3 regions of the Streptococcus parasanguinis ATCC 15912 genome follow, and region 3 is predicted to be linked to each of the others. Evidence: predicted binding sites of a transcription regulator. Region 3 holds the regulator's gene; each other region holds the start of a gene.
The links. Region 3 encodes CtsR, which represses protease genes until heat stress. Its sites were predicted from a motif close to TTGGTCAAAAAAGGTCAAANA; they were not measured.
Positions count from the first base shown of each region.

Region 1: the regulator CtsR is predicted to act here: its motif matches at 6,185-6,205, upstream of HMPREF0833_RS00420 (ATP-dependent Clp protease ATP-binding subunit).
Region 2: the regulator CtsR is predicted to act here: its motif matches at 3,210-3,230, upstream of HMPREF0833_RS04775 (ATP-dependent Clp protease proteolytic subunit).

Region 1 covers NC_015678.1:64,598-74,479, reverse strand. Annotated here, with positions in the region: gene HMPREF0833_RS00455 (malolactic enzyme) at 1-235, shown strand, start outside; gene HMPREF0833_RS00450 (2-hydroxycarboxylate transporter family protein) at 257-1,531, shown strand; gene HMPREF0833_RS00445 (glycoside hydrolase family 32 protein) at 1,588-3,042, opposite strand; gene HMPREF0833_RS00440 (NAD(P)H-hydrate dehydratase) at 3,051-3,926, opposite strand; gene HMPREF0833_RS00435 (HAD-IIB family hydrolase) at 3,979-4,752, opposite strand; gene HMPREF0833_RS00430 (bifunctional methylenetetrahydrofolate dehydrogenase/methenyltetrahydrofolate cyclohydrolase) at 4,766-5,620, opposite strand; gene HMPREF0833_RS00425 (DUF1797 family protein) at 5,786-6,016, opposite strand; gene HMPREF0833_RS00420 (ATP-dependent Clp protease ATP-binding subunit) at 6,265-8,529, shown strand; gene HMPREF0833_RS00415 (GyrI-like domain-containing protein) at 8,578-9,192, opposite strand; gene HMPREF0833_RS00410 (helix-turn-helix transcriptional regulator) at 9,247-9,882, opposite strand, start outside.
Region 2 covers NC_015678.1:996,880-1,006,761, reverse strand. Annotated here, with positions in the region: gene mgtA (magnesium-translocating P-type ATPase) at 1-2,325, shown strand, start outside; gene upp (uracil phosphoribosyltransferase) at 2,545-3,174, shown strand; gene HMPREF0833_RS04775 (ATP-dependent Clp protease proteolytic subunit) at 3,304-3,894, shown strand; gene HMPREF0833_RS04770 (DUF2129 domain-containing protein) at 4,172-4,450, shown strand; gene HMPREF0833_RS04765 (ABC transporter substrate-binding protein) at 4,559-5,716, shown strand; gene HMPREF0833_RS04760 (branched-chain amino acid ABC transporter permease) at 5,798-6,667, shown strand; gene HMPREF0833_RS04755 (branched-chain amino acid ABC transporter permease) at 6,671-7,618, shown strand; gene HMPREF0833_RS04750 (ABC transporter ATP-binding protein) at 7,618-8,382, shown strand; gene HMPREF0833_RS04745 (ABC transporter ATP-binding protein) at 8,382-9,092, shown strand; gene HMPREF0833_RS04740 (CBS domain-containing protein) at 9,267-9,882, shown strand, end outside.
Region 3 covers NC_015678.1:1,445,816-1,455,697, reverse strand. Annotated here, with positions in the region: gene HMPREF0833_RS06670 (Ig-like domain-containing protein) at 1-2,176, shown strand, start outside; gene HMPREF0833_RS06665 (alpha-L-fucosidase) at 2,279-5,989, shown strand; gene HMPREF0833_RS06660 (CtsR family transcriptional regulator) at 6,363-6,827, shown strand; gene HMPREF0833_RS06655 (ATP-dependent Clp protease ATP-binding subunit) at 6,828-9,257, shown strand; gene HMPREF0833_RS06650 (hypothetical protein) at 9,267-9,755, shown strand; gene HMPREF0833_RS06645 (DUF4430 domain-containing protein) at 9,733-9,882, shown strand, end outside.

The DNA of each region.
Region 1 (9,882 bases), 770 kb from region 3:
AGCCAAATTGTTGACAGACGAAATGATCGGGGCAGCAGCTCACTCATTGTCAGGTATTGTCAATCCAGGTCAACCAGGTGCGCCAGTCCTTCCACCATTCCAATATGTAGCTGACGTATCTATCAAGGTAGCAGAAGCTGTTGCCAAGAAAGCTCAAGAACAAGGGCTTGCACAAGCTAAAGAAACAGATATGGCCAAAGCTGTACGTGACCTTAAATGGTATCCTAAATACTAATAAGGAGCTGACTGAACAACCATGAAAAAATTGAATGAAATCAACATTTCCGGTGTCAGTCTTCCTCTATATGCATTCATCGTCATCGTTCTCGCGGTGACGATTGCTATGGGGAAACTCCCACTCAATATGCTGGGATTAACCCTCCTTTTGGTCGTCATGGGGCACCTTCTCTACTTTATCGGTGAAAAACTTCCAATCATGAATTCTTACCTAGGTGGGGGATCCGTCTTCACCCTACTAGGAGCTACTCTTCTAGCGACCTTCCATGTTATTCCAGCAAATATTATCACAGCTACCAAAGGCTTTTTGGGAGATTCCTTTGGCTTTCTGGATTTTTATATCGCAGCCTTGATTTGTGGGGCTATTCTAGGGATGAATCGCAATCTCTTGGTAAAAGCTTCCGCTCGCTTTATTCCTGTTTCCTTGGTCACCATGGTCGTTGGTGCTCTCTCTGTTGGGATCGTTGGAAGCCTTTTGGGACAAGGATTTGGATATTCAATTCTCTATGTTTCCTTCCCACAAATGGTCGGAGGAATGGGAGCTGGAATCCTGCCTCTTTCAAAGATCTACGCTGCCAATCTCCACGGAAGCCAAGCAGCTATCTTCTCTCAATTGGCACCCGCTACCACACTTGGTAATATCCTTGCCATCATTGGAGCTGTTTTGATCGTCAAAGTCTTTGCAGACAGTCCTTACAATGGTCACGGTGTCTTGATCCCCGTCAATAAAGATGAATTGAAGAAAGAAAAACTCACCCTTGATCCGACCCAAATCGGAGTTGGAATGATGTTTGCCTTTAGTATTTTTCTTCTCGGGGTCATCTGCAATGCCTTTGTTCCAAAAATCCACAGTTATGCCTTCATGATTATCATCGTCTTTATCCTAAAAGCTTTCAATGCTGTCCCAAAACCTTTGGAAAACTGTGTGGCCATGTTCAACCAAGTCATTATGACCAACCTTACCCATGCAGTCCTAGCTGGGATCGGTCTTTCCTTGATTGACCTTTCAACTCTAGCGAAGGCGATGACCTGGCAATTCATTCTCCTAAGCTTGACATCTGTTCTAGCTATGGGGCTTGCTTCTGCTTTGATCGGAAAACTGGTTGGATTGTATCCAGTCGAGACTGCTATCGGATCTGGTATGATCAATAACTCTATGGGAGGAACCGGAAATATCGCTGTTCTCTCCGCATCCGATCGTATGGAAATGATCGCCTTCGCCCAAATGGCCAACCGACTCAGCGGGGCTATCATCCTCATTCTCGGAGGGCTCCTCGCTTCTGTCCTCTCTTAAATAAGAAAAAGGCAAGTCACAGGACTTGTCTTTTGTTTTAGGAGGTTTTTCCATTCCTATTTTTGATAGGTTTTTACGACCCAATCGACTCCTTCATCTGCCGTGAGAGTATAGACGGGATTTTCAGTCGTTTCATAAAAGGTCATCGAGAGAGTTTTGCCATCCACGAATACTTCGATTGAGTTGGTATCGCGAATGATTGAAAAATGATGATCCTTTTCAGCATCCAACTGAATCCATCTTGATTGAAATGTGGGATTTTCTTTTCCAGTAATGAGGTGTCCAAATTGGTCTCGACTTAAGCTAAAGCGTTTTTGAGAGGCGTCGTAAATCAATTTCAAGACACTATCAGGATCGGTTTTATCGCTATAACTTAGGATAAAGGAGCAACCCGGTTTGGCATCTAGTTCAAACAAGGTTTGTTTCCCTCTAGCTGGGATCGTGATCTGATTGCCCTGAACAATGGTTTCTGACACATGCTCTACAAGAAAGTATTCGTTCACTGACTCAGGTAACTCCTGAACCAATCGTCCGTCTTTCAAGGACAATTTTCTTGGAAGAGTCATACTACCTGCCCACCCATGAGCTAAATCATGACTGGGGATAGACCGGTGCCACATTTGCATCCAGGCAACCATGTATCGTTCGCCATTTGGTCCTTGACAAGTTTGAGGGGCATAGAAATCCAAACCACCATCCAATTCATCATAGGAATCGACATGAAAGCGTCCTGTTTCCCAATTCATGTCACCGATAAAGGCAACCGTCGAATTTAAATTCCAGTATTTTTCTTGCTGCCTTTCCATTTCAATGGGAGACAGGATCAAGACCCATTTGCCATCTAAAGGGAAGAAATCAGGACATTCCCACATAATCCCTTGCCCTTCTTCACCTTCTAAAAGAACTGATGTAAAGGTCCAATCTACTAGATTACTTGATGCAAATAGGAGAATTTGACCTCTGTCATCTGGCGTCTTAGAAGCAACGACAGCGTAATAGTTTCCTTGATATTCAAATACTTTAGGATCACGAAAATCTGCAATATCTGCGATCCCCTCAATATGGTGAGCATAGATCACTGGATTAGTAGGCAACTTTTCAAAGGTAATGCCATCTGTTGACACCGCAAGACACTGGGTCTCTTCCCGCTTTTCCTCATCGTCTACATGACCCGTATAAAGCAAATAGAGCTTGTCATCTTTCACAATAGCACTACCCGAGAAACAACCATCCTTATCATAGCTTTCGCTTGGTGCTAAAGCTACTGGCAGTTCTTCCCAATGGAGAAGATCTTTTGATTTAGCATGCCCCCAATGCATGGGACCCCAAACACTATCATAGGGATAGAATTGGTAAAACAAATGGTATTCCCCACGGAAATAAACAAAGCCATTTGGATCGTTCATCCAGCCGATTGGAGGTAGCAAATGAAATGCTCCTCTATATTGCTGGTTAACCTTCACCCTGTTTTCATCGATATACTGATTTGCTTTCCGAATGCTTTCCTTCATTTTTTTACCTACTCCCTATTTTCAGTGCTGGTAACCTGATCTTTGTCACTCCACTTTTTCATCCATTTGGGGATTTCTTGGCTGATGGTTGTCGGTAGAACCACATAAGCCTCCTTGCTCAAGTCTTCAGCAATGGCTGAATGAAGATAGGTCGCAACCACCACGCGCTCATAGAGACTGACCTGTGGAAATTGACCTGCAAACCCTGCGATCATCCCTGCCAAGGTATCCCCCATGCCACCTGTTGCTTGGTAGGGACCACCAACATCTAGCTGATAGCCCTCTTCTTGCCCACTTGTCCAAATGCGGGTGTGTGGTCCTTTTTCTACAATGACAGTCCCTTTAGGAAAACTTTGAACCGCTTCTCGGCTCTTCTCTTCTGTTTGGCTAGCTAGATCAAGTCCTGACAGTTTTTCCCATTCTTTTTGATGAGGCGTAAAGACCAACTGAGCCTTTGGCAATTCAAACTGAGAAGCTACTAAAAGACTAATAGCTCCTCCATCTAATATCAAGACCTGCTGGCTAGAGACTTGCTCAAAAATCATGTGCAAGATTGCTTGGTTTTCATTAGATTCCTTTAAGCCCGGCCCTACTAAAATCACGCTAGCTTTTTGCACTTGCTCACAAAGGAGTTCATGATCCGCTAGATCAAAGCCCATGGCTTCAGGAAGATGGCTATGAAGGGCCGTCAGATTGTCAGGATCTGTTGCGACAGTGACTAACCCCGCTCCACTGTGAACCGCAGCGATCGCTGCCATAATGATGGCTCCCCCATAGGGATAGGTTCCTCCAATCAGGAGCAGACGACCAAAATCTCCCTTATATGACGTCATTGGGCGCTTCACAATGACGCGCTGGATCTCTTCTTTCTGAACTCTTCTCATACCTTCCTCATTTCTAGCGAAAAAGGAGAAGCCACGACTCCCCCTCCTTCTTTTATTTTCCTCTAAATTCTGCGAAGACTTGCAAGATCTTAGCAGCAACAGCTTGTGGATGATTTTGCTTGGCCACTAATTGATCATCAGCGTAAGGCCGAAGGGATGGAAAATCGCCAATTTGAACTGCATAAATAGCTTTTTCAAAGAGCTCAATATCGTTTTGATCATTACCAAAAGCCACGAAATTTTCTCCACAGAGTTCTTCGACTGTTGTCACTTTATGAGTGTTTGCTGGATTGAGATAGATACATTTTTCATGAGCATGATAACGAATGTGGGCCTTATTGGTCTTTTCAATTCGCTCGATGATCTCATCTACCAATTCCTCATGGGCCCCCATATAGATCACAACCTTAATCGGGTCCGTCAGGTCCTCTAAAGAACGATACTGGGCTTTTTTGAGGGGATCCACATTCGCAATAAAAGGAATTTTTTCCAAAATCTGACCACTATAATCAAAGGTATCGTCCACAAAAAATGGTAGATTGTAATGGCGACAAAAACCAAGGACTTCTCGATAGACATCCTTGTCCAATTGATCCTCATAAACCAGTTGCCCCTGACGATAAGCTAGCCCGCCATTTAAGCCAATCACGAGTTGATGGCTCAGTTGATCCCCTAAAAGGCCTAAGCAATCCCGATAAGAACGTGCAGAAGCAAAGGCGACTTCATGACCAAATTCTTCTGCTCTCAATAAGACCTGTTTAATTTCATCATCGATTGTAACACCATCGAATGACAAGGTTCCATCTAAATCAAAGACAAACTTCATCTCGCTCACACTTTCATTTTTTTAAGGTACGAACAGCTGCTTCGTAGGTCTGCTCCATCAGCATGGTAACGGTCATAGGACCAACCCCTCCTGGTACCGGAGTAATATGACTGGCCAAAGGGGCAACAGAGTCAAAATCGACATCCCCACACAATTTGCCATTCTCATCGCGATTCATCCCGACGTCAATGACGACGGCGCCTTCTTTCACGAAGTCTGCTGTTACAAATTTTGCACGACCGATCGCCACAACCAGGATATCCGCTCTTTTAGCGATTTTAGGCAGATGATGGGTCCGGGAATGGGTCAAGGTTACCGTGGCATTTTTGGCGAGGAGCAACTGCGCCATAGGTTTTCCAACGATATTGGAACGACCAATCACGACTGCACGCTTCCCTTCTAGATCAATCCCATACTCTTTGAACATCTCCATGATCCCAGCAGGCGTCGATGGCACCATAATAGGATTTCCAGCCCATAAACGCCCCATATTCAATGGATGAAAGCCATCCACATCCTTGGTCGGATCAATCGCTAAAAGAACTGCATCCGCATCGATATGCTTAGGCAGTGGCAACTGCACTAAGATTCCATGCCAAAGAGAATCTTGATTGTAGTGTTCGATCACTTCTAATAATTCATCTTGGCTGATATTTTCAGGAAGTTGTCTCACTTCACTGCGAAAGCCTGCCGCAATAGCAGAACGCTCTTTATTTCTTACATAAATCTTGCTGGCTGGATTATCTCCTACCACGATTACAACAAGGCCAGGTACAACCCCTGTCTCTTCTTTTAATCGTACTGTTTTCTCCGCAATCTCACCCTGTAATTTTGTAGCGAGCGCCTTCCCATCAATGATTGTCGTCATGTCAATTCTCTTTCTAGTCAAGTAATGAAAATAGTCCTCTCTATTATAGCAGATTTCAAGTCTCAAACCTAACTGTTCCTATTTAGAATTTCTTATAGACGCAAACTATAGCCAGATGGACAAAAAATGAGCTTGAGACCACCCCAAACTCATCCACTCAGTTGCTTAGTAAAGCAATTCATAAATTTCCATTGCAATTAAATCAATGCTGTCAAAAGTATAGGTTTCACGCGCTTCAACATCACGAAGTGTAAAGGTTGAACCTTCTTCTTCATTGTGGTTGTAGGCTACTTCAGCGACAACAACACCGTCACGTTCAAAATTACGTTTTAAGTTTCCACCGTCTTTTGTCATCGTCTCCAAACGGTTGATAATCCGTACTAAATGTGATTCCATTTTATTTCTCCTCTTTACTTTCTACTCTCCTATTTTATCATAAAAGAGAAAGCTCTTCCAATAAAAATTCACATTTTTCCATTGATTTGCTTTCTTCAGTATTCCTAAGCGACATTTCGTAGCAAATTCTTGCAAACTTCTAGAATACTGATATAATGAAACTATAAATCTTTGACTATTTTTGACCTTTTAAAAATAGGCTCATCTCTTGATGGAAGACCATCAAAAACCTACTGTGAGGTATGTATATGCTTTGTCAAAATTGTAAAATAAATGAATCAACCATCCATTTATATACAAATGTAAATGGACACCAGCAGCAAGTAGACCTCTGTCAAAATTGCTATAAAATTATGAAAACAGACCCAAATAACAGCTTCTTGAAAGGCATGACCCAACGGAGCCAACTGACTGGAGATCCCTTCGAAGATTTCTTCAATAACCTTGGAAACTTCCAAAGTCCACAAGAACCTCAAACACCTCCAACTCAATCTGGAGTCAGTTATGGAGGTGGCGGTTACGGCCAAAACAATAACCGTAGCGGCAGTCAAGACCCACGTCAAGCTCGCCCTCAAAAGCCTAAAGGACTATTAGAAGAATTCGGTATCAATGTCACAGAAATTGCCCGCAAAGGGGATATTGACCCTGTCATCGGCCGTGATGAAGAAATTATCCGTGTCATCGAAATTCTCAACCGTCGAACCAAGAACAATCCGGTTCTGATCGGAGAACCTGGGGTCGGAAAAACTGCCGTTGTGGAAGGCTTGGCCCAAAAAATCGTCGATGGAGACGTTCCTCATAAATTGCAAGGAAAAGAAGTCATCCGCCTAGACGTCGTCAGCCTCGTTCAAGGCACAGGTATTCGTGGTCAATTCGAAGAACGCATGCAAAAATTAATGGATGAAATTCGTCAACGTGAAGATGTGATTCTTTTCATCGACGAAATCCATGAAATTGTTGGCGCAGGATCTGCTGGCGAAGGCAATATGGACGCTGGAAATATCCTCAAACCAGCCTTGGCGCGCGGTGAACTCCAATTGGTCGGTGCTACTACCCTCAATGAATACCGCATCATTGAAAAAGATGCAGCCTTGGAACGTCGGATGCAACCCGTTAAGGTCGATGAGCCAACGGTTGAAGAAACCATCACCATCCTCAAAGGCATCCAGAAAAAATACGAAGACTACCACCACGTCCACTATACAGACGGGGCCATCGAAGCGGCAGCTATTCTTTCAAACCGCTACATCCAAGATCGCTTCCTGCCAGACAAGGCCATTGATTTGTTGGATGAAGCCGGGTCTAAAATGAACCTGACTCTGAACTTTGTGGATCCAAAAGTTATCGACCAGCGCTTGATTGAAGCGGAAAACCTCAAAGCTCAAGCGACCCGCGAAGAAGACTTTGAAAAAGCAGCCTACTTCCGCGACCAAATCGCAAAATATAAGGAAATGCAAGGTCAACATGTCACCGATCAGGAAACCCCTGTCATCAGCGAAAAAACGATTGAACACATCGTTGAACAAAAGACCAATATTCCTGTTGGTGATTTGAAAGAAAAAGAACAATCTCAATTGATCAATCTGGCTTCTGATTTGAAAGCTCATGTGATTGGTCAAGACGATGCAGTAGATAAAATCGCGAAAGCCATTCGACGCAATCGTGTCGGCCTAGGATCTCCTAACCGTCCGATCGGAAGCTTCCTCTTTGTCGGACCAACCGGTGTCGGAAAGACCGAATTGTCTAAACAATTGGCGATCGAGCTCTTTGGCTCTGCAGATAATATGATCCGCTTTGATATGAGCGAATACATGGAAAAACATAGCGTAGCGAAACTAGTCGGAGCTCCTCCGGGCTATGTGGGCTACGATGAAGCTGGACAACTAACGGAAAAGGTACGTCGCAATCCATACTCTCTCGTTTTATTGGATGAAGTGGAAAAAGCCCATCCAGATGTCATGCACATGTTCTTGCAAGTCTTGGATGATGGCCGTTTGACAGATGGTCAAGGCCGTACCGTCAGCTTTAAAGATACCATTATCATCATGACCTCTAATGCTGGAACCGGCAAGGCTGAGGCCAATGTTGGTTTTGGAGCTGCTCGCGAAGGTCGCACCAACTCCGTACTTGGAGAACTCGGGAACTTCTTTAGCCCTGAATTCATGAACCGTTTTGATGGCATCATTGAATTCCAACCTCTATCAAAAGAAAACCTTCTTCAAATCGTTACCCTCATGCTGGATGAAGTCAATCAACGTCTCGCACAAAATGAGATTCATCTGGATGTGACAGAGAAGGTCAAAGAAAAGTTGGTCGATCTGGGATACGATCCAAAAATGGGGGCCCGCCCACTCCGTCGTACCATCCAAGACCATATCGAAGATGCCATTACAGATTATTACCTAGAACATCCAAGTGAAAAACAACTCAAAGCAGTCATGACCAGCAATGGGAATATTAGCATCAAAGCTACTAAAAAAGCAGAAAAGAACACTTCTGAAAAGGAAGACTAAATTTTCTAGTTTTATAAAAAGAACAGGAAGTCTTATTTCCTGTTCTTTTTAATTTTCTTCTTGAATCTGATAACGAAGAATTGTTTTTAATTTATATGGATCTGTTCGATGGAGATTGTTTAGATAAATCTCACGATGAACTTTCGAAATTCTTTTAAGTTTATGGAGTTTGCAAAAACGCTCCATTTCATCAAAAGTCTGATTTTCTGTATCAAAAGGTCCTACATGAAGCATGGCAAGACTGTAGCCTTCTTCTAGTTCTTCAAAACGAATAGCATCATAGAGCTGATTGGGTTTCTTGATTTTAACCTCTTCCAAAGCTTTATCAAACAAGTCACTCGTAACAAAATTAGGTTGACCAATCATAATACTATAAGACAGTTCACTTTTAACTAGTTTCCCTTCATTCTCCTGTTTCCATAAACCTTCTAATGGAAAAACAGTAAAATCCATGTAGTCTTGATCCAGAGGAGACTTTTTATACTTCATCTTTATAGCATATGCTAACGCATATAAGGCACTCACTCGTTGAGAAAAATCTTCTTCATTTGGATCCCCTTTGCCGTCAATTATGATATAGGATTTAGAAGGTACTTGCAGGATAGTGGGCTTATCCTTGATTTGATAGAGAACTTTCTCTATTTTTCTCCATTCATATTTCATTTGACCTATCTCCTTTCTATCTCAATTCTAGCATTAAAACCCTGACATCTTTTGTCAAGGTTTATAAATCTTTTGTATATTTTCTAATCTTGAAATCATTGATCTTCTCAGATGATCCGGTTCAATAATCTCTACCCCATCTAAATAAGACAATAAGTAAGTATAAATACTCTCGTGCTCTGGCAATTGGGTTTTAACATATAAACATCCATCCTCACACTGAAAAATCTCTTCTTCTAAAAAGTCTTCATAAACTCTAAAAGCGAGCTTTTGACTAAACTTCAATGATACTTCCATTAGATTTTCCATCTTAATAGAAGTATCAATAGGTTCAATCACATTTTTTTGGTTAATTGTTTCTTCCAGTAGTTGATAGTCATTAATCCTAGATAATTTAAAAAAACGCCAATCTTCTTTTGAACAACAATAAGCATGAAGATACCAGTCTCTTTTTTTAAATACTAGTTTAAAAGGCTCAACTGTACGAATCGTTTTCTGACCATTTCCACTCAGATAAGTAATCGAAAGTCGTCTTTTATCTAAGATAGCTTGTTTAATTGTATCAAAGAGATCTTTTTGCCCTTTTCGTTTCCTCCAATCTGTTAAGTCGACTTCTAACCAAGATTTAGCTGAAACTTTAAAAATAGATTCCAATTTTGTCAGTAAAAAATCTTGTTTATCTTCTGTCAA
Region 2 (9,882 bases), 450 kb from region 3:
CAAGAATTGCGGAGTGATAAAGCTGCCAGCAACTTATCACGTATGATTGTCAATACAGCGACCGTTCTTCGTGATGGGTCGGAACAAGAAATTCCGATCGATGAAATCGTCGTAGGAGATGTGATCAAACTAAGTGCCGGCGATATGATTCCAGCAGATGTGGTCTTGATTGATTCCCGTGACTTCTTTGTCCAACAATCTGGCCTCACAGGGGAAAGTGATGCTGTTGAAAAAGTTTGTCTCAGAAAAGCCGACAGTCAAAATCTAGATAGTCTCTTGGAAAGTGAAAGTTTGGCCTTTATGGGGACCAATGTCATCTCCGGACGGGCAACAGCCTTGGTCTTGGTCGTGGGGGATGAAACCATGATGGGAGCTATTGAGCAAACCATCAACACCTATGACGAACCAACCTCATTTGAGAGAGAAATGAATACCATCTCTTGGCTCTTGATTCGGCTCATGTTAGTGATGGTGCCCGTTGTCTTTGTGATCAATGGTCTCACAGATGGTGACTGGTTAGAAGCAGGTGTCTTTGCCCTCAGCGTTGGGGTTGGTTTGACTCCTGAAATGCTGCCGATGATTATTACAGCGAGTCTTGCGAAGGGCTCCATCATCATGGCCAAGGAAAAAGTCGTTATCAAAAAACTCAATGCCATTCAAGACCTTGGGGCTATTGATATTTTGTGTACTGATAAGACAGGTACCTTGACCCAAGATGAAATCGTTTTGGAGTATCCGCTTGATATCCATGGCGATTTGGATCTATCAGTTCTTCGCCGGGCTTACTTGAATTCCTATTTCCAAACCGGGCTAAAAAATTTGATGGACCGGGCGATTATCAATCGGACCCAGAAAGAAGCCAAGAAACATGAAATCGTTCGCGATCTGGATCAAACTTTCCATAAGATTGATGAATTGCCTTTTGATTTTGAACGTCGTCGCATGAGTGTCATTGTCAAAGACGAAGACGATGTGGTCAGCATGGTGACCAAGGGTGCCTTGGAAGAAATGCTTTCTGTATCGACTTATGTTGAATACAAGGGGGAGATTAAACGCCTGACAGATGAAGTTCGTCAAGAGGTCCTTGCTGAAGTTGCTCAATTAAATGAACAAGGACTTCGTGTTTTGGGAGTCAGCTACAAAACTGACTTGGACGAAAATGAAATCTTTAGTGTTGAAGATGAAGGAGATATGATCCTAACCGGTTACCTTGCCTTTCTTGATCCACCAAAACCTTCTGCAGCTCCCGCAATCAAAGCTCTTGCAGAATATGGGGTAACCACCAAGATCTTAACTGGGGACAATGAAAAGGTCACCCAAGCTGTCTGTGAAAAAGTAGGACTAGATGTCGAGCGGATTCTTTTGGGAAGCGAAATCGATACGATGACAGACCAAGAGTTAGCACAAGTTGTAGAAACAACAACGGTCTTTGCCAAACTATCACCCGATCAAAAAGCGCGGATCATCCTCAGTCTCAAGAACAATGGCCACAAGGTTGGTTACATGGGAGATGGTATTAACGATGCTCCATCCATGAAGGTCTCAGACGTTGGGATCTCCGTGGATACCGCTGTTGATATTGCCAAAGAAACGGCAGATGTCATCCTTCTGGATAAGGACTTGATGGTCCTTGAAAAAGGTTTGGTTGAAGGCCGCAAGGTCTATGCCAATATGACCAAGTACATCAAGATGACGGTCTCTTCTAACTTCGGGAACATCTTCTCTCTTCTCTTTGCCAGCATCTTTTTGCCCTTCCTTCCTATGGCCCCCGTTCATTTGATTGTGCTCAATCTTATCTATGATCTTTCCTGTATCGCCCTTCCTTTTGACAATGTCGATAAGGATTTCCTTAAGAAACCTCGTATCTGGGAAGCAAATTCCATCATGCGCTTCATGGCCTGGATCGGTCCAATTTCATCTGTATTTGACATTATTACCTACATGCTTCTTTACTTCCTTGTTGTCCCAATGATTTTAGGTCATGGGTACAACCATGGAGCAGTAGATGCAGCAGCCTTTATCATGGTTTTCCAAACCGGATGGTTTATCGAATCCATGTGGTCTCAAACGATGGTTATTCATATGTTGCGTTCACCAAAACTTCCATTTATCCAAAGTCGTCCAGCCTTCTCAGTCGTGGTGACGACCCTAGTAGCAGCCTTCTTTGTAACCTCCCTTCCATATAGTCCTTTGGCTTCTATCTTGAAGTTGAGCCAACTAAATGGATTATACTTTGTTCTATTGTTTGCGATTATCGTCCTCTATATGCTGAGTGTGACGGTTGTCAAACGTATCTATATTAAGAAATACAAAGAATGGTTGTAATTTATTTATAGAAAGAGTGAGTCCGAACTTAAAAAATTAAGTGTAAGGGCTCTCTTTTTTTTGTAAAATTTGGTATAATAAGAAGAATGTAAAGTTGGAAATGAAGATTTCCATGTGCTGTGAGTATCAAAGAGGGACTGAAAGAAAGAGTAGAGCTTGACTCCGCTTTTATCATGGCTCTTTTTTGAATAATAACAGCTTAGAAAGAAGGATCTCAAAATGGGAAAATTAGAAGTTATTACACATCCACTGATTCAACACAAATTGTCTATTCTCCGCCGCACGGATACCTCTACGAAGGCCTTTCGTGAATTGGTAGATGAAATTGCTATGTTGATGGGCTACGAAGTTTTGCGTGAATTGCCTCTTGAAGATGTTGAGATTGAAACTCCTATTACTAAAACGGTTCAAAAACAGATTGCAGGGAAGAAATTGGCTATTGTCCCAATTCTTCGTGCAGGGATTGGGATGGTCGATGGTCTCTTGAGCTTGGTACCAGCTGCTAAGGTTGGACATATCGGGATGTACCGTGACGAGGAAACTCTGAAACCAGTTGAATACTTGGTGAAATTGCCAGAAGATATCGATCAACGTCGCATCTTTGTAGTAGACCCTATGCTTGCTACGGGTGGATCCGCTATTCTAGCTATTGATTCCTTGAAAAAACGTGGCGCTAGCCATATTAAATTTGTCTGCCTGGTATCAGCGCCAGAAGGGGTGAAAGCTCTTCAAGAAGCTCACCCAGATGTTGATATCTTTACAGCAGCCCTCGATGATCATTTGAATGAACATGGCTACATTGTTCCTGGTCTTGGAGATGCAGGTGACCGTTTATTCGGTACCAAATAAAGAAACCATTCATTATAAGTCCGAAAGGTGCTTTAGATTTGACCTTTTTTGACCATTGGTTTATAATAGCACATATACTTTGAACCTCACGAATCGTGAGAATGAATGGATACTAAAGGAGAAGAATAGATGATTCCAGTAGTTATTGAACAAACCAGTCGTGGAGAGCGTTCTTACGATATTTATTCCCGTCTGTTGAAAGATCGAATTATCATGGTAACAGGACCAGTTGAGGACCAAATGGCTAACTCCATTATCGCTCAATTGCTCTTCTTGGATGCCCAAGATAATACAAAAGATATCTATATGTATATCAATACTCCAGGTGGCTCTGTCTCTGCAGGTCTCGCCATCGTAGATACCATGAACTTTATCAAGTCAGATGTCCAAACTATTGTTATGGGGATGGCGGCTTCTATGGGAACTATCATTGCTTCAAGCGGTGCGAAGGGCAAACGCTTCATGTTGCCAAATGCAGAGTACATGATTCACCAACCAATGGGTGGTACTGGTGGTGGTACCCAACAAACCGATATGGCGATCGCAGCAGAACACTTGCTCAAAACACGGAATAACTTGGAAAAAATCCTTGCGAACAATTCAGGTCAATCCATTGAAAAAGTGCATGCTGATGCTGAACGTGACAATTGGATGAGCGCGCAAGAAACACTTGAATATGGCTTTATTGATGAAATCATGGCCAATAATAAATTGGACTAAACCATCCTATGGGAAGGTCCGTCAAGAGGCTGGGACAAAAGTCCTAGCCTCTCAATTATTTTTGGATTGTCGAGCAAAACGCAGTGGTTGAGTGGGCTCTACTACGCTGATTTCATCAGCTTTTACAGCCCTACTCAACTGTGCGGAGGTGGGACGACGAAATCGAATTCTAACGAATTACCGATTTCTGTCCCACTCTCTTTTTTGCTCTCATAAAAGAGTAGTTCTTTTTCTTGAAATTTGATATACTAGTAACAGAACGAGAAAGGGATTAACCATGTTTGAGAAACAAGAAAGAACAGGCTTGATTGTTAAATTGTATTACAATCGAGATGGGAAAAAATTACAATCTGTCGGAGATGTCTTGTACCATTCTAAGAAATGCCGTTATGTCCAATTGTATGTGGACAGCGACAAGGCCGATCAAGTCATGGAAGACTTAAAGAAAGAACGTTATGTCAAAAAGGTCTTGCCTTGCCATCTCAAAGATTTAGATACAGATTTTGTGGGGAGTTTACAACGATTGGAGACCCCATCTGTGGTCACAGAAGGTTAGAAAACGCAATCATTTGATGGATTGCGCTTTTTTTATTGACAATTGTCAGATAATTCGGTATATTCTTAATGTATTTATTTTAAGATTCATTTAAGGAGATCATTACAAATGAAGAAAAAATTTGCTCTTTCATTTTTAACCATTGCAAGTGTCGCTCTTCTTGCTGCTTGTGGTGAAGTTTCTACTTCAGGTTCAAACACAACCGGTAACGAAATCGGCAAAGAACTAAAAGTCGGTTTTAACTTTGAAAAAACTGGTGAAGTAGCAGCCTACGGTAGTGCCGAACAAAAAGGTGCTCAATTAGCCGTTGATGAAATCAACGCTAAGGGTGGAGCTGACGGTAAGAAGATCGTTGTCACAGATAAAGATAACAAATCTGAAACAGCTGAAGCAGCTACAGTCACTACAAACCTTGTCACTCAATCAAAAGTAAATGCTCTTGTAGGACCTGCAACTTCAGGTGCCACTGCAGCAGCGGTTGCCAATGCTGGTAAAGCAGGTGTTCCATTGGTTACACCATCTGCAACTCAAGATGATTTGACAAAAGGTCAAGAATACCTCTTCCGTGCAACCTTCATCGATAGCTTCCAAGGAAAAATCATTGCCAAATACACCACGGATAACTTGAAAGCGAAGAAAGTCGTTCTTTACTACGATAACTCATCTGACTATGCGAAAGGGATTGCTGAAGCCTTCAAGAAATCTTACAAAGGTGAAATCGTAGCAACAGAAACCTTCCAATCTAAGGATACAGACTTCCAAGCTGCCCTTACAAAAATCAAAGATAAAGACTTCGATGCGATTGTTCTTCCAGGTTACTACACAGAAACTGGTAAGATCGTAAACCAAGCGCGTGGTATGGGAATCAAACAACCAATCATTGGTGGGGATGGATTTAGCGATGCTAAATTCGTTGAACAAGCAACACCTGCTGCAGCTACAGACATCTACTACGTAGCTGGATTCTCTACTGAAGGTGAAATGACTGATAAAGCCAAGAAATTCGTAGAAGCCTACAAAGCGAAATACAATGAAGAACCTTCAATGTTCGCAGCTTTGGCTTATGATTCAGTTTACATGGTTGCCGAAGCATCTAAAGGTGCTAAGAACTCTGTCGAATTGAAAGACAACCTTGCGAAGTTGAAAGACTTGGAAGGTGTGACTGGTACAATGTCAGTTGACAAGAACCACAACCCGGTTAAATCAGCTCTTATGATTGGCTTGAAAGATGGTAAAGTCAAATCAGTTGAGTCTGTTAAACCATAATTATCATTTGTTGTTTGTACAAGAGGCTGGGAGAATGAAAATTCCTGGCCTCGCTCTTTATTGTTAGAAAGGATGGTTCAAATGCTCCAGCAATTAGTGAACGGTCTAATCTTGGGGAGTGTCTATGCACTCTTGGCCCTTGGTTATACCATGGTGTATGGAATTATCAAATTGATCAACTTTGCCCATGGGGATATCTACATGGTAGGTGCCTTTATGGGATATTTCTTATTGAACTCGTGGAAAGTGAACTTCTTTGTAGCCTTGCTCCTAGCGATGGTTGGGACAGCTATTTTAGGGGTTGTAATTGAATATCTGGCTTATCGTCCGCTTCGTCATTCGACTCGGATTGCAGCCTTGATCACAGCCATCGGGGTTTCCTTCTTGCTCGAATATGGGATGGTCTTCTTCGTAGGGGCCAATACCCGTTCCTTCCCGCAAGTGATTAAAACGGTTCGTTACAACTTCGGTCCTATTTCAATCTCCAATATTCAGTTGATGATCTTGGGAGTGTCTGTTTTCTTGATGGTCGCTCTTCAATTTATTATTCAAAAGACAAAGATGGGGAAAGCCATGCGGGCTGTATCTGTCGATAGTGATGCCGCTCAGTTGATGGGGATCAACGTAAACCGTACGATCAGCTTTACCTTTGCTTTGGGATCAGCCTTGGCAGGTGCTGGTGGTGTCTTGATTGGTTTGTATTACAACTCGATCGAGCCTTTGATGGGGATGACACCAGGGATCAAAGCCTTTGTCGCGGCCGTTCTTGGAGGAATCGGAATTATTCCAGGTGCTGCCCTAGGTGGATTTGTTATCGGTTTGTTGGAAACCTTCGCTACAGCGATTGGTCTTTCAGACTTCCGTGATGCCATTGTGTATGCCATCTTGATTGTGATCTTGCTCATCCGTCCAGCAGGTATCCTCGGTAAAAATGTGAAAGAGAAGGTGTAAGCCATGAAACAAAATTTAAAAGTGAATTTAGTCTGGCTTGGTCTTTTGGTCGCAGGTTTTGCCTTGATCCAAGTCTTGGTTGCAGCAGGTGTGCTCAACCTCTTCTATATCCAAATTTTGGAACAAATCGGAATTAATATTATCCTTGCAGTTGGCTTGAACCTCATTGTTGGTTTCTCAGGTCAATTCTCACTCGGGCATGCCGGATTTATGGCGATTGGTGCCTACTCTGCAGCTATTCTTGGTTCCAAATCACCAACCTATGGTGCTTTCTTTGGTGCGATGGTTTTAGGTGCTTTGATTGCTGGTATCGTTGCCTTGATCGTTGGGGTTCCAACCCTTCGTTTGAAAGGGGACTACCTTGCAATTGCGACACTTGGGGTTTCTGAAATCATCCGGATCTTGATCGTTAATGGTGGTACTCTCACCAATGGGGCTGCTGGGATCCTTGGTTTGCCAGCCTTTACAACTTGGCAATTGGTTTACCTCTTTGTTGTGATTACAACGATCTTTACAATTAACTTCTTACGCAGTCCAATTGGACGCTCTACCCTTTCTGTTCGTGAAGATGAAATCGCAGCAGAATCTGTTGGGATCAATACGACCAAAGTCAAAGTCATCGCCTTTGTATTTGGTGCGATCACAGCGGCGATTGCTGGATCTCTCCAAGCTGGCTTTATCGGCTCTGTTGTTCCTAAAGATTACTCTTTCACCAATACTATTAATGTCTTGATCATTGTCGTGTTTGGTGGTTTGGGATCAATGTCAGGAACAGTTGTGGCAGCCATCGTCTTGGGTATCTTGAACATGGTGCTTCAAGACTTCTCAAGTGTACGTATGATCATTTACTCATTGGCTTTGATTCTCGTGATGATCTTCCGTCCAGGTGGTCTTCTTGGAACATGGGAATTCAGCTTGAAAAAACTACTCTCAAAAAAGGAGGCTAACTAATGGCACTTCTTGAAGTAAAAAATTTAACAAAAAACTTTGGTGGTTTGACAGCCGTTGGGGATGTGACCATGGAACTCAATGAAGGGGAATTGGTTGGGTTGATCGGGCCCAACGGTGCCGGGAAAACAACCCTCTTCAACCTCCTAACAGGGGTATATGAACCAAGTGAAGGGACCATTACCTTAGATGGTCAGCTACTAAATGGTAAAGCACCTTATAAAATCGCTGCAGGTGGTCTGGGACGGACTTTCCAAAATATTCGTCTCTTTAAAGATTTGAGCGTGTTGGACAATGTTTTGATTGCCTTTGCCAATCACCACAAACCACATGTCTTTGCGAGTCTTTTCCGCTTGCCAAGCTATTACAAGAATGAAGAAGCTTTGAAAGCGAAAGCTCTTGAATTGTTAGCGATTTTTGGTTTGGAAAAAGAAGCAGATACCTTGGCCAAAAACTTAGCTTACGGACAACAACGTCACTTGGAGATCGTTCGTGCCCTTGCTACAGAGCCAAAAATCCTCTTCTTGGATGAGCCTGCTGCAGGGATGAACCCTCAAGAAACAGCAGAATTGACCCAATTGATCCGTCGCATTCAAAAAGAATTTAATATTACGATCATGCTGATCGAGCACGATATGAGCTTGGTTATGGAAGTAACAGAACGGATTTATGTATTGGAATACGGTCGCTTGATTGCCCATGGTACGCCAGATGAAATCAAGACCAACAAACGCGTAATCGAAGCATATCTAGGAGGTGAAGCCTAATGTCTATGTTAAAAGTTGAAAATCTTTCTGTACACTACGGCATGATCCAGGCTGTCCGTGATGTCAGTTTCGAGGTAAACGAAGGGGAAGTTGTTTCTCTTATCGGTGCTAACGGTGCTGGGAAAACATCCATTCTTCGTACCATTTCAGGTTTGGTGCGTCCAAGTGCTGGGAAAATTGAGTTTTTGGGTCAGGAGATTCAAAAGGTTCCGGCTCAAAAGATTGTAGCAGCAGGACTCTCTCAAGTTCCAGAAGGCCGCCACGTCTTTCCAGGCTTAACTGTTATGGAAAACTTGGAGATGGGAGCTTTCTTGAAGAAAGATCGAGAAGAAAATCAAGCTAACTTGAAGAAAGTCTTCTCCCGTTTCCCACGTTTGGAAGAACGGAAGAACCAAGATGCAGCAACCTTATCTGGTGGGGAACAACAAATGCTAGCAATGGGTCGTGCACTTATGTCAACGCCAAAACTCTTGCTTCTGGATGAACCTTCTATGGGATTGGCCCCAATCTTTATCCAAGAAATCTTTGATATCATCCAAGATATCCAAAAACAAGGGACAACTGTTCTCTTGATCGAGCAAAATGCCAACAAGGCTCTTGCCATCGCAGACCGCGGTTATGTTTTGGAAACAGGGAAAGTCGTTCTTACCGGAACAGGAAAAGAACTCTTAGCCTCAGAAGAAGTCCGCAAGGCTTACCTTGGTGGATAAGATTTCTAAAGTTCACTAGAATGTCAAAAAGAAAGGTCCTGAAGACCTTTCTTTTTTCATCTCTCTTGTTTGATTTTTCTAAATTTTGAAAACAAGAGAAAACTGCTGAAAGCGTTTGAAATCATTCTTAAAATCAAGTATAATAAAACTAATAAAAGCATAGGAGAACTTGTTATGGCTGTTAAAGATTTTATGACACGTAAAGTGGTTTACATTAGTCCAGATACTACAATTGCCCATGCGGCAGATTTGATGCGGGAACAAGGTTTGCACCGTTTGCCAGTCATTGAAAATGATAAATTGGTTGGGTTGGTGACAGAAGGTACGATTGCAGAAGCAAGTCCATCTAAAGCAACAAGCTTGTCTATTTTTGAGATGAACTATCTATTGAACAAGACCAAGGTTAAAGATGTCATGCTTCGCGATGTCATTACTGTCTCTAAATTTGCTAGCTTAGAAGATGCGACCTACCTCATGTATAAGAACAAGGTGGGAATTCTTCCAGTCGTGGACAATGAGCAAGTATCTGGTGTCATCACAGACCGTGATATTTTCCGTGCCTTCCTTGAAGTATCCGGTTATGGTGAGGAAGGAGTTCGTGTTCGCTTTGTGACAGAAGATAAGGTTGGCGTTCTAGAACAAATCATTCACTTGATTGTAGAAGAAGGATATAACATCGCCAATACAGTCAATATCCCAACCAAAGACGATCGTGTCGTTATCGAGGTTCAAATTGATGGGGTGACAGATCTAGAAGGAATCCGTAGTAAATTTGAAGCCAACGGTTTGA
Region 3 (9,882 bases):
GGAACAAATCCCAACAGTTCCAAGCAATCCAAATCGTGTTAAAGACGAAACAGACCATCCATTTAACAATCCAGCTAACTGGAAAGAAGTCAGCAACCTAACCGTTGAAGAACCGGTAGCAGCTGGCAAGATGAATCATTTCAGTTTTGATAAAGTCGACACCTATGCCGTTCGGATCCGCATGAAGACACCAGAAGGCAAACGTGGAAGCTCTATTTCAGAGATTCAGGTATTTGCCAATAAGGTTGCGGCAGAAGAAAAGAGCCAGGTGACCATTCGTGTCAACGGTGAGGTTTTACCAGGTGTTAATCCAAGTGTGACCGATTACTACATCGATGCGCGTGATCGGGCTTATCCACAAGTGGAAGCGACAGCCAGCCATCACGGTCTTGCAACGGTTGTGCCAAGTGTCCATGAAGGGGAGCCAATCCGTGTCATCCATAAAGCAGAAGACGGCACCATCTTACAAGAATACCGCCTCCATCTCACAAGCGATGCAGAAAAATTGAAACAAGCTGTCCCAGTAGCAGTGGAAGCAGGTAGCCGTTTTGTGAAAGTCGGTCAAGATCTGGTTCTACCATCTACCGTAGGCGTTTACTTCCAAGGGGACACAGGCTATGAACGCAAGGAACTTACGGTGGACTGGCAGGCTATCCCAGCTGATGCGCTTTCTCACGAAGGTAGCTTCACGTTAGAAGGAAAGGTCCTCGGTTATGATCTGACAGCTCAGCTGACTGTCCGGGTGTCAGAAAAGACAGGAGAGAACCTTTCTGTGAACCGTGACTACAATGCAGAGGATACCAGGGCATTTGCCAGTGAAACCAATGATCTCGATCCAAATCAAATCGACTATATCGATTACATCAACGATGGTGGCTACAACGAATACTATCGTTGGACCAACTGGAAGAGAGAACCAGAACAAACCGAAGCCTTTGCTGGTCTCATCTTCAAGAAAAATGGTCAAGTAACAGAGCGTTTGGTCAATAAAGTAGCGGTCGACTTCTTTGCAGATCAGGAAACAGGCCTACCAACGAAAACCGTTCTTGAACGCTATATTGGTCCAGACTTTGAGGTTCCGGATGATTATGGCAATCTGAAGAATCTTCCAGATCATCCATTTAACCAAGCCTCTAACTGGGAAGAAATTCCTTATAGCTTAGATTATGACTTTGAAGCTGGCTATATCTCTAACCTCAGCTTCAATGAAACCAGAACCAAAGCCATCCGTTTAAGAATGGTTCGTGATGAAAATCTTAAAGGAATCGGAATCATTGAATTGAGTGCCTATGCCCCAACAGAAGAGGCTCAGGCAACAACTGATGTCACGATCCAAGTCAATGGCAAAGATCTAGAAGGCTTTAAACCAGATGTGACAGATTATCATCTAGAGTATGAGGGGGATCGTCCAATCGTTTCAGCACAAGGCAAGAATGGAACAGCCGTTACGGTCATCGATGCTAAAAGTGCCAATGCTCCGGTTCTTGTCAAGGTTGTCTCAGAAGATGGCAAGCTCGAAAAAGTATATCAACTTTCTCTATCCGCAAAAGCACCTACAGGCTCAGCCATTCCCGAAGAAGGGGTTAAGAATCTGGTCCACACCAAACCAGAGTTGGTGATTGAGCCAGAAGAGATGGACTTTGAACGCCTAGAACGTCCAAATGCGGATCTTCCAAAAGGTGAGAAACGTGTGGTTCAAGAAGGTCAAAAAGGCCGCAAATTGCGCTTGGTGGAAGTTTCTCAAGAAAATGGTGTGGAAAGCCGGAAGGAACTGGATGCCTTTGTAGAGCTAGATCCAGTGGCAGAAATCACAGAGGTGGGCACGAAAGAAGTGCTTCCAGACACTCCACAACCAGAACCACAACCGCAGCCAGAGCCACAACCGCTTCCGAACCCAGAGACTTCTCATGTCTCAGAAGGACCAGTAGCTACCGCAACTCCTCAAGCATCTCTTGAGGTCAAAGCGGTGCGCCAGGAAGGGACAGATGCAGCAGGGGAGGAAGTCGAGAAAACCGCTCAAACACCAGCAGTTTCAGCTGCTCCAGTTTCCGAAGGTAGATTACCAAATACGGGAACGGAAGAAAGCGTCGCAAGCCTCGTTGCTGGAATCCTAGCAGCAGGCCTTGCCAGTGCTGTGCTGGACGATCAGAAAAAAAGATCCAAAAAGGCCAAGTAAGACGGCTAGAGAAACTAGTAAAAAACGGTGAAAAGTTCACAGGTAAAAGAAGGAGGATGGGAAGCCCCACCCTCTTTACCTGATGACATAAAGGAATAGAATATGGGAAAAAGATTAGTTGATCAGAGAATTCGATTTGGCATTCGTAAACTCTCGGTAGGCGTCTGCTCGGTAGTCGTAGCGACTTGTTTTTTAGGAGCTACTACCAGTTACGCAGAGGAACAAGCTGAGAATAGTGAACCACGTGAAGAACGGGTTGAAACAAGCGATGTCGATCACCAAGGAAAGGAGGAGAAAACTGTGAACGAGCACCAAGAAGAATCAGAGCATGCCTCAGCAGCTACTAGTGAGAAAGAAAACGGCGCAGTCAGTCAAGGGACAGAAGCAAGCCAACCAGCCACTTCTCTAGATGAGGAGCCTGAGATTGCAGACTATGGTCCGCTTCCAAGCAAGGCCCAAATGCAATACCACCGCGAAGAACTAGCAGCCTTCATCCACTTTGGGATGAATACCTACTACGATCGTGAATGGGGAGATGGGCAAGAAGACCCTTATTATTTTTATCCAGAGCATCTGGATACCGATCAGTGGATCAAAACACTCAAGGACGCGGGCTTCAAACGGACCATCATGGTCGTCAAGCACCATGATGGCTTCCTCTTGTACCCTTCCAAATACACCGACCATACCATTGCCAAAAGTGGTTGGAAAGATGGAAAAGGCGATGTCCTAGCCGAGGTTTCTGCTTCTGCCAGCAAGTATGACATGGGCATGGGGGTCTATCTCTCTCCTTGGGATGCTCACAGCCCGCTCTACCATGTGGATACAGAGGACCAATACAATGAATACTATCTCAACCAGCTTAAGGAAATCCTTGAAGATCCAAAATATGGGAACAAGGGTAAATTCGTAGAAGTCTGGATGGATGGAGCGCGTGGCGATGGGGCTCAAAAAGTCACCTATACCTTTGACAAGTGGTTTGAAGCCATTCGCAAGGCCCAAGGGGATATTGCCATCTTCTCAGCTGAGCCGACCAATGTTCGTTGGATTGGAAATGAAAAGGGGATTGCCGGAGATCCGGTTTGGCAAAAGGTCAATCCAGATAAGATCCGCAACAATCCATCTAATAGTTACCTCAATCACGGGGATCCGGAAGGGAAGCAATACTCAGTGGGAGAAGCGGATGTTTCTATTCGCTCCGGCTGGTTTTATCATGACAATCAAGAGCCTAAGTCCTTGCGCGAATTGATGGACATTTACTTCAAATCGGTCGGCCGTGGAACCCCGCTTCTGCTCAATATTCCACCCAACCAAGACGGGAAATTTGCGGATGCCGATGTGGCCCGTTTGAAAGAATTCCGTCAGACCTTGGACCAACTCTACAGTGTGAACTATGCGGCAGGAGCTTTAGTAGAAGCTGACTCGACACGATGCAATCCGCTCTACAAGGCCAGCCATTTGACAGATGGCGATGAAAAGACCAGTTGGGCACCTGCAGATGATGCCAAGACCGGCTCTTTTGTTCTCGATCTTGGAAAAGAGCGACACTTTGATGTAGTAGAGCTCAAAGAAACGATTGAGAAAGGCCAACGGATTTCCGGTTTTACTATTGATGTGGCAGTGAATGGCCAATGGGTTCCTTATGGAGCTGGTTCAACTGTGGGATACCGCCGATTGATCAAAGGGCAACCAGTTGATAGTCGCTATATCCGGGTGTCCATCACTGATGCCCAAGCTACTCCAATCTTGAACGGAGTCTCTGTCTATAAGACCCCAGCTAGCATTGAAGAAACCGATGGCTATCCGCTTGGTTTGACTTATCATTCTGATCGGACAGCTGAGCGGGCCAATGGCCAGTGGAATGAAGAGGGAGAAGGTGTTCGAGGCACCTCTATGTGGACCAAGAAAAAGGGAGCTTCGGTGACCTATCAATTTGAAGGCACCAAAGCCTATGTGGTCGCAACTGTCGACCCTGGTCACGGGGAAATGGATGTCTATGTCGATGGCCAAAAGCTAGCGACCGTCAATACCCAAAGTCCAAGCCGCAAACGTAGCCAAAAGGTCTATGAAACACCGGACTTGGCAGCAGGATCCCACACCTTGACCTTGGTCAATAGCAAGGGAGATGCGATCGCAACGGAAGGGATTTATGCTCTCAATAACCAAGAAAAGGGTCTCTTTGAGTTTGCTCAGCCAACCCTAGCCGTTAAGAAAGGCGACCCAGCGCAAGTCGTCGTCAAGAGAAAAGGTGGCTCTAAAGGAAGTGCCAGTCTGAAATTAATCACAGAACCAGGAACAGGGGTTCATGGTAAGGTCTACAAAGATACCAATGTCACCCTTGAGTTCGCTGATGGCGAAACAGAAAAAACAGTCCAAGTTCCAACCCTTGATTTTGCAGGAAAAGCGACCGACGTCTATGACTTTAAGGTCAAATTGCTCCATCCGGATCAAGGAAGTCTGGTCGGCTTTATTCCAGAACTGACAGTCCAAGTAATGAACGAGGACCAGTTGCCAAAAAATCGCAAAGAAGTAGATGACCAAGATCCGAAACTGCACTATAGCCAAGGTTGGCACCATGAGACGGACAACAAAGACTTCTCAAATGGCACAGAATCTTGGTCGAGCTTTAACCAAGTGACCGATGAAGAAGGCAAGAAACACATTGAAGTGACCATCACTTTTAAGGGAACCGGTGTGGAGGTCCGAGGAGTAGTCGACCCAAGTCATGGTCTCTACAGCGTCACTCTGGATGGAAAAGAAATAGCCTTCGAAGAAGGGCGTGGCCATGATTATGAGATCGACGGCGACCATTATTTCAGTGGCTATGGAGACCAACGCAAGCTCGACCAGAGTTTGGTCAATCTGCAAGGTCTAGCAAAAGGCTACCACCAGCTACGCTTGCACCTAGATCCAGCCCTCAATGACCCTCAGTCATCTAGAGCCATCCAGGTAGATCGATTTATCCTATCAGGGAAAGATAGCCAGTTGCTCAGTCAAGAAGAGCTACAACAGATCATCAGAGAAGGAGTAGAAAAGATCAAGGCTACTTCTCTCGAGCGCTTGAAAGCAGACCTCAAACCGACGGTTCAAGGACAATTGACGGACTTGACGCAGTTGTTGGATCAAGAGCGACCAGATTTGGTTGCTGCAGCTAATCAAGTGGAAGCCCTTGAAACTATCTTAGAAGATGCTCGCAATTATGAACCGCTGACGCAGACACGACCAGATCAAGGTGTTCGGGATTTGATTCTTGAAAAACCAGAACTTCTCATCGAAGCGGAGGAGATTCCATTTGAGAGTCAAACACGTGAGAACAAGGACTTGGCCAAGGGCGAGAGCCGGATCCTTCAAGCAGGGAAGGTCGGACGCCGGCTGAAATTGATTGAGGTTCGACAAGAAGAAGGCAAAGAAATTCGGACAGAAGTCGATGCCTTTGTCGAAGTGGAGGCTCAGGACCAGATCACAGAAGTCGGAACGAAGGAAGCGGAAGAAAGTTCGTTGATAGCTGATATGCCGACTCCTACCACTCCTGTCACTCCAAGTAAGGAGCAGCCAGAAGTTATGACTCTTTCTCAAACAGAAGACAAAAAAGAAAAAGAAAGACCCGTTCTCTTGCAACTGAAAACCCCAGAAGCAGTTTCTGTTTTGACTTCAGACCATTCGGAAAAAGAAGGTGTTGAAAGTCCGACTCTGCAATCGGAAGGAAAACTTCCTCAAACCGGTACAAAAGAAAGTGGTTTCTTTGCTTGGTTAGGCCTTCTTGGTCTAGGATTCTTGGGCGGAGGCGCGAAATTCGCTCGTCGCAAAGAGTAGTTCATTCTTGTCATAAGAGAGTGGGACAGAAATCGGGAATTCGTTAGAATTCGATTTCGTCGTCCCACCTCCGCACAGTTGAGTAGGGCTGTAAAAGCTGATGAAATCAGCGTAGTAGAGCCCACTCAACCACTGCGTCTTGCTCGACAATCCAAAAATAATTGAGAGGCTAGGACTTTTGTCCCACTCTCTTTTATTTTCTCCTTTCCTTAAGAGATTCCTATTTCCATGGAGTCTTTGCTTTATTTACAGCCGTAAAAATTGTATAATAGTCAAATAAGGTCAATGATGAGAAGGAACACTCCAAGGCCATTTTTTATGGGCCAAAGAACAGAGCATCCATCTAGAAAAAAACAAGCCAGAAAGGAGCATCATGGCAAATAAGAACACATCTGATAGCATCGAAGCTTATATTAAGGCCTTGCTGGCTCAAGCTGGCATGGCAGAGCTCAAAAGAAGTGAGTTAGCCGATGTCTTTCAGGTCGTACCCAGTCAGATTAACTATGTCATTAAGACTCGTTTTACCGAGAGCCGAGGCTATATTGTAGAGAGCAAGCGCGGTGGTGGTGGCTATATCCGCATTGGCAAGGTCCAGTTTTCAGATCACCATCAGATGCTCCAAGACTTGGCAGCCAATATTGGAGAGACCATCAGCCAGCAGGTCTTCAATGATATCCTCCAGATGCTCTATGAAGAAAAATTATTGACAAAACGTGAGGCTCAGCTCTTGCTTGCGACGACCTCCGATGAGGTCCTAGGTCGAGATGCTCTCATCCTACGAGCAACGATGCTGAAAAAAATCATTCAACAAGTAGATAGAAAAGGAAATACCGACTAGATGAACTATTCAACAGCACTGTTAGAAAGTATAGAAGCGGCCCAAATACTAGCAGGCCACTATCAGGGGCATACCTTAGATACTTGGCATCTCCTGACGGCTATGGCCAATAATCCCTATAGCGTGGCAGGTTCTGTACTGAACGATTATCCTATGCAGATCGATGAGTTTCAGGATGCAGCGGAGCATATTACAGGTCAAGCTTTTCAAAGCGACAATCGGTATGAAATCTTCCCATTTTCTTATCGGATGGAAGCGATTATGAAGCACGCAAGAGAGATTGCCCAGGTCCTTCATGCCAAGACTTTGGGAACAGAGCATGTGCTCCTCTCTCTTCTAGCAGACCGTGGGACCTTGGCTAGCCAAGTCATGGAGTTTGCCGGCTTTGCCTTTACAGAGCAAGACAAGGGAGTTCCTATTGCCTCCCTTCGCAAGAATTTAGAAGACAAGGCAGGCTGGGACAAGAATGATATCAAAGCCATTCGGAGTCTTTATCGGGCTCAAAACCCTAACCGCCAAACCATGGGAAATATGATGGGCATGCCCCCAAGCACCAGTGGAGGTCTTGAAGATTATACCCGTGATTTGACAGAAATGGCGCGGGCAGGCCAGATTGAGCCTGTGATCGGCCGGGATGCAGAGATTTCACGCATGATCCAAATCCTCAGCCGCAAGACGAAGAACAATCCTGTATTGGTGGGAGAAGCAGGGGTCGGGAAAACCGCCCTTGCATTAGGTCTGGCCCAGCGTGTCGCTAGTGGCAATGTTCCAGCTGAAATCGCACAAATGCGTGTCCTGGAATTGGATCTCATGAATGTCGTTGCAGGGACGCGCTTCCGTGGAGACTTCGAAGAACGGATGAACAATATCATCCAGGACATCGAAGAAGACGGTCACGTGATTCTCTTTATCGATGAACTGCATACCATTATGGGGTCAGGATCCGGCATTGATTCGACCCTAGACGCAGCCAATATTCTAAAACCAGCCTTGGCACGAGGAACCTTGCGTACAGTTGGAGCAACGACCCAAGATGAGTACCAAAAGCATATCGAAAAAGATGCAGCCCTCTCTCGGCGTTTTGCGAAAGTCACCATTGAAGAGCCAAGTGTTGCAGATAGCATCCAAATTCTCCAAGGCTTGAAAGAGACCTATCAGGACCACCATCATGTGACCATTACTGATGAAGCGATCGAAACAGCTGTCAAATATGCCCACCGCTATTTGACCAGCCGTCAATTGCCAGATTCAGCCATTGATCTCTTGGATGAAGCGGCAGCTACCGTACAAAACCGCGATTCCAACGGTCATGTAAAAGAAGAGTTGACCGCCTTGGATCGGGCCTTGATGGATGGCAAGTGGAAGAAAGCAGCCCAACTCTTAGAAGTAGAGGCCGCTCCCATTGTCTACAAAAAAGAAGTCACTGACCAAGATGTCTTGGTGACCTTGAGCCAATTATCGGGTATTCCAACTCAAAAACTGACCCAAACCGATGCCAAGAAGTACCTAAACTTAGAAGCAGAATTGCACAAGCGCGTGATTGGTCAAGACCAAGCCGTTTCGAGTATCAGTCGGGCTATTCGACGCAATCAATCAGGTATTCGTAGCAATAAACGTCCGATCGGTTCTTTCATGTTCCTAGGACCTACCGGTGTCGGAAAAACAGAGCTAGCCAAAGCTTTGGCAGAAGTTCTGTTTGATGATGAATCGGCCCTCATCCGTTTTGATATGAGTGAGTACATGGAAAAATTTGCGGCTAGCCGCCTCAACGGTGCCCCTCCAGGCTATGTGGGCTACGAAGAAGGAGGCGAATTGACCGAGAAAGTTCGCAACAAACCATATTCAGTTCTCTTATTTGATGAGGTGGAAAAAGCCCACCCAGATATTTTTAATGTCCTTTTGCAAGTCTTGGATGACGGAGTCTTAACCGATAGCAAAGGCCGGAAGATTGATTTCTCCAATACCATTATCATCATGACCTCAAATCTGGGAGCAACAGCCCTTCGGGATGATAAGACAGTTGGCTTTGGTGCCAAAGATATTCGCTTTGATCAGGCCAATATGGAAAAACGCATGTTTGAAGAGTTGAAGAAGACCTATCGTCCAGAGTTTATCAACCGGATTGATGAAAAGGTGGTCTTCCATAGTCTCTCAAGCGAGGACATGCAGCAGGTGGTGAAAGTCATGGTCAAACCGCTCATCGCGACCTTGGCCGAACAAGACATGACTCTCAAATTCCAGCCTTCAGCGCTCAAGTTGCTAGCAACCAAAGGCTACGATCCAGAAATGGGAGCTCGCCCACTGCGTCGTGTCTTGCAGACCGAAGTGGAAGATCAACTAGCAGAGCTATTGCTGAAAGGGCAAGCCCAAGAAGGGCAAACCATCAAGGTTGGAACGACAGCCGGAACGATCAAGTTCGAGATTGTCTAGGAGGACGTCATGACGCTTCAGCGATTAACCCGTATTTCGCTTTTGGCGGCCCTTTGTGTCGCTCTACGTCAGGCTTTTGCCCCTTTTCCAAATGTCCAACCTATTTCTGCCATCTTTTTTCTCTTAGTGATATTTGAAGGGTATAGCTTTGCTTTTCTTGTGATGATGATCACCATGTTTGTCTCCGCCTTTTTCCTGGGGATGAGCCTGATTGTGTTCTTTCAGATTGTCGCCTTTGGTTGCTTGATGCTCCTTTGGCGTATCTGTTACAAGTGGTTGCCCTTTGTCCTTCAGATCCTTTTTGTGGGCCTACTGTCCTTTGCTTATGGGGTCTTGATCGATAGTGTTTATGCCTTGATTTACCATATTCCTTGGTGGACCTATGCTTTGGTCAATGGTTTTAGTTTTAACCTTGCCCATGCTCTGTCGACGATCATTTTCTATCCCATTATCTATCAAATCTTTAGGAGATTTTATGTTGAAAAAAATCATTTCTAGCTTGATGACCTTACTTGCAGCTCTTCTTTTAGCGAGTTGCGCTCCGTCTCATAGCACAAACAATCAAACAACTGCTTCTAGCACAGAAGTTGCCAAGAAAAACGAAATTTCGATTACAATTAGCGTG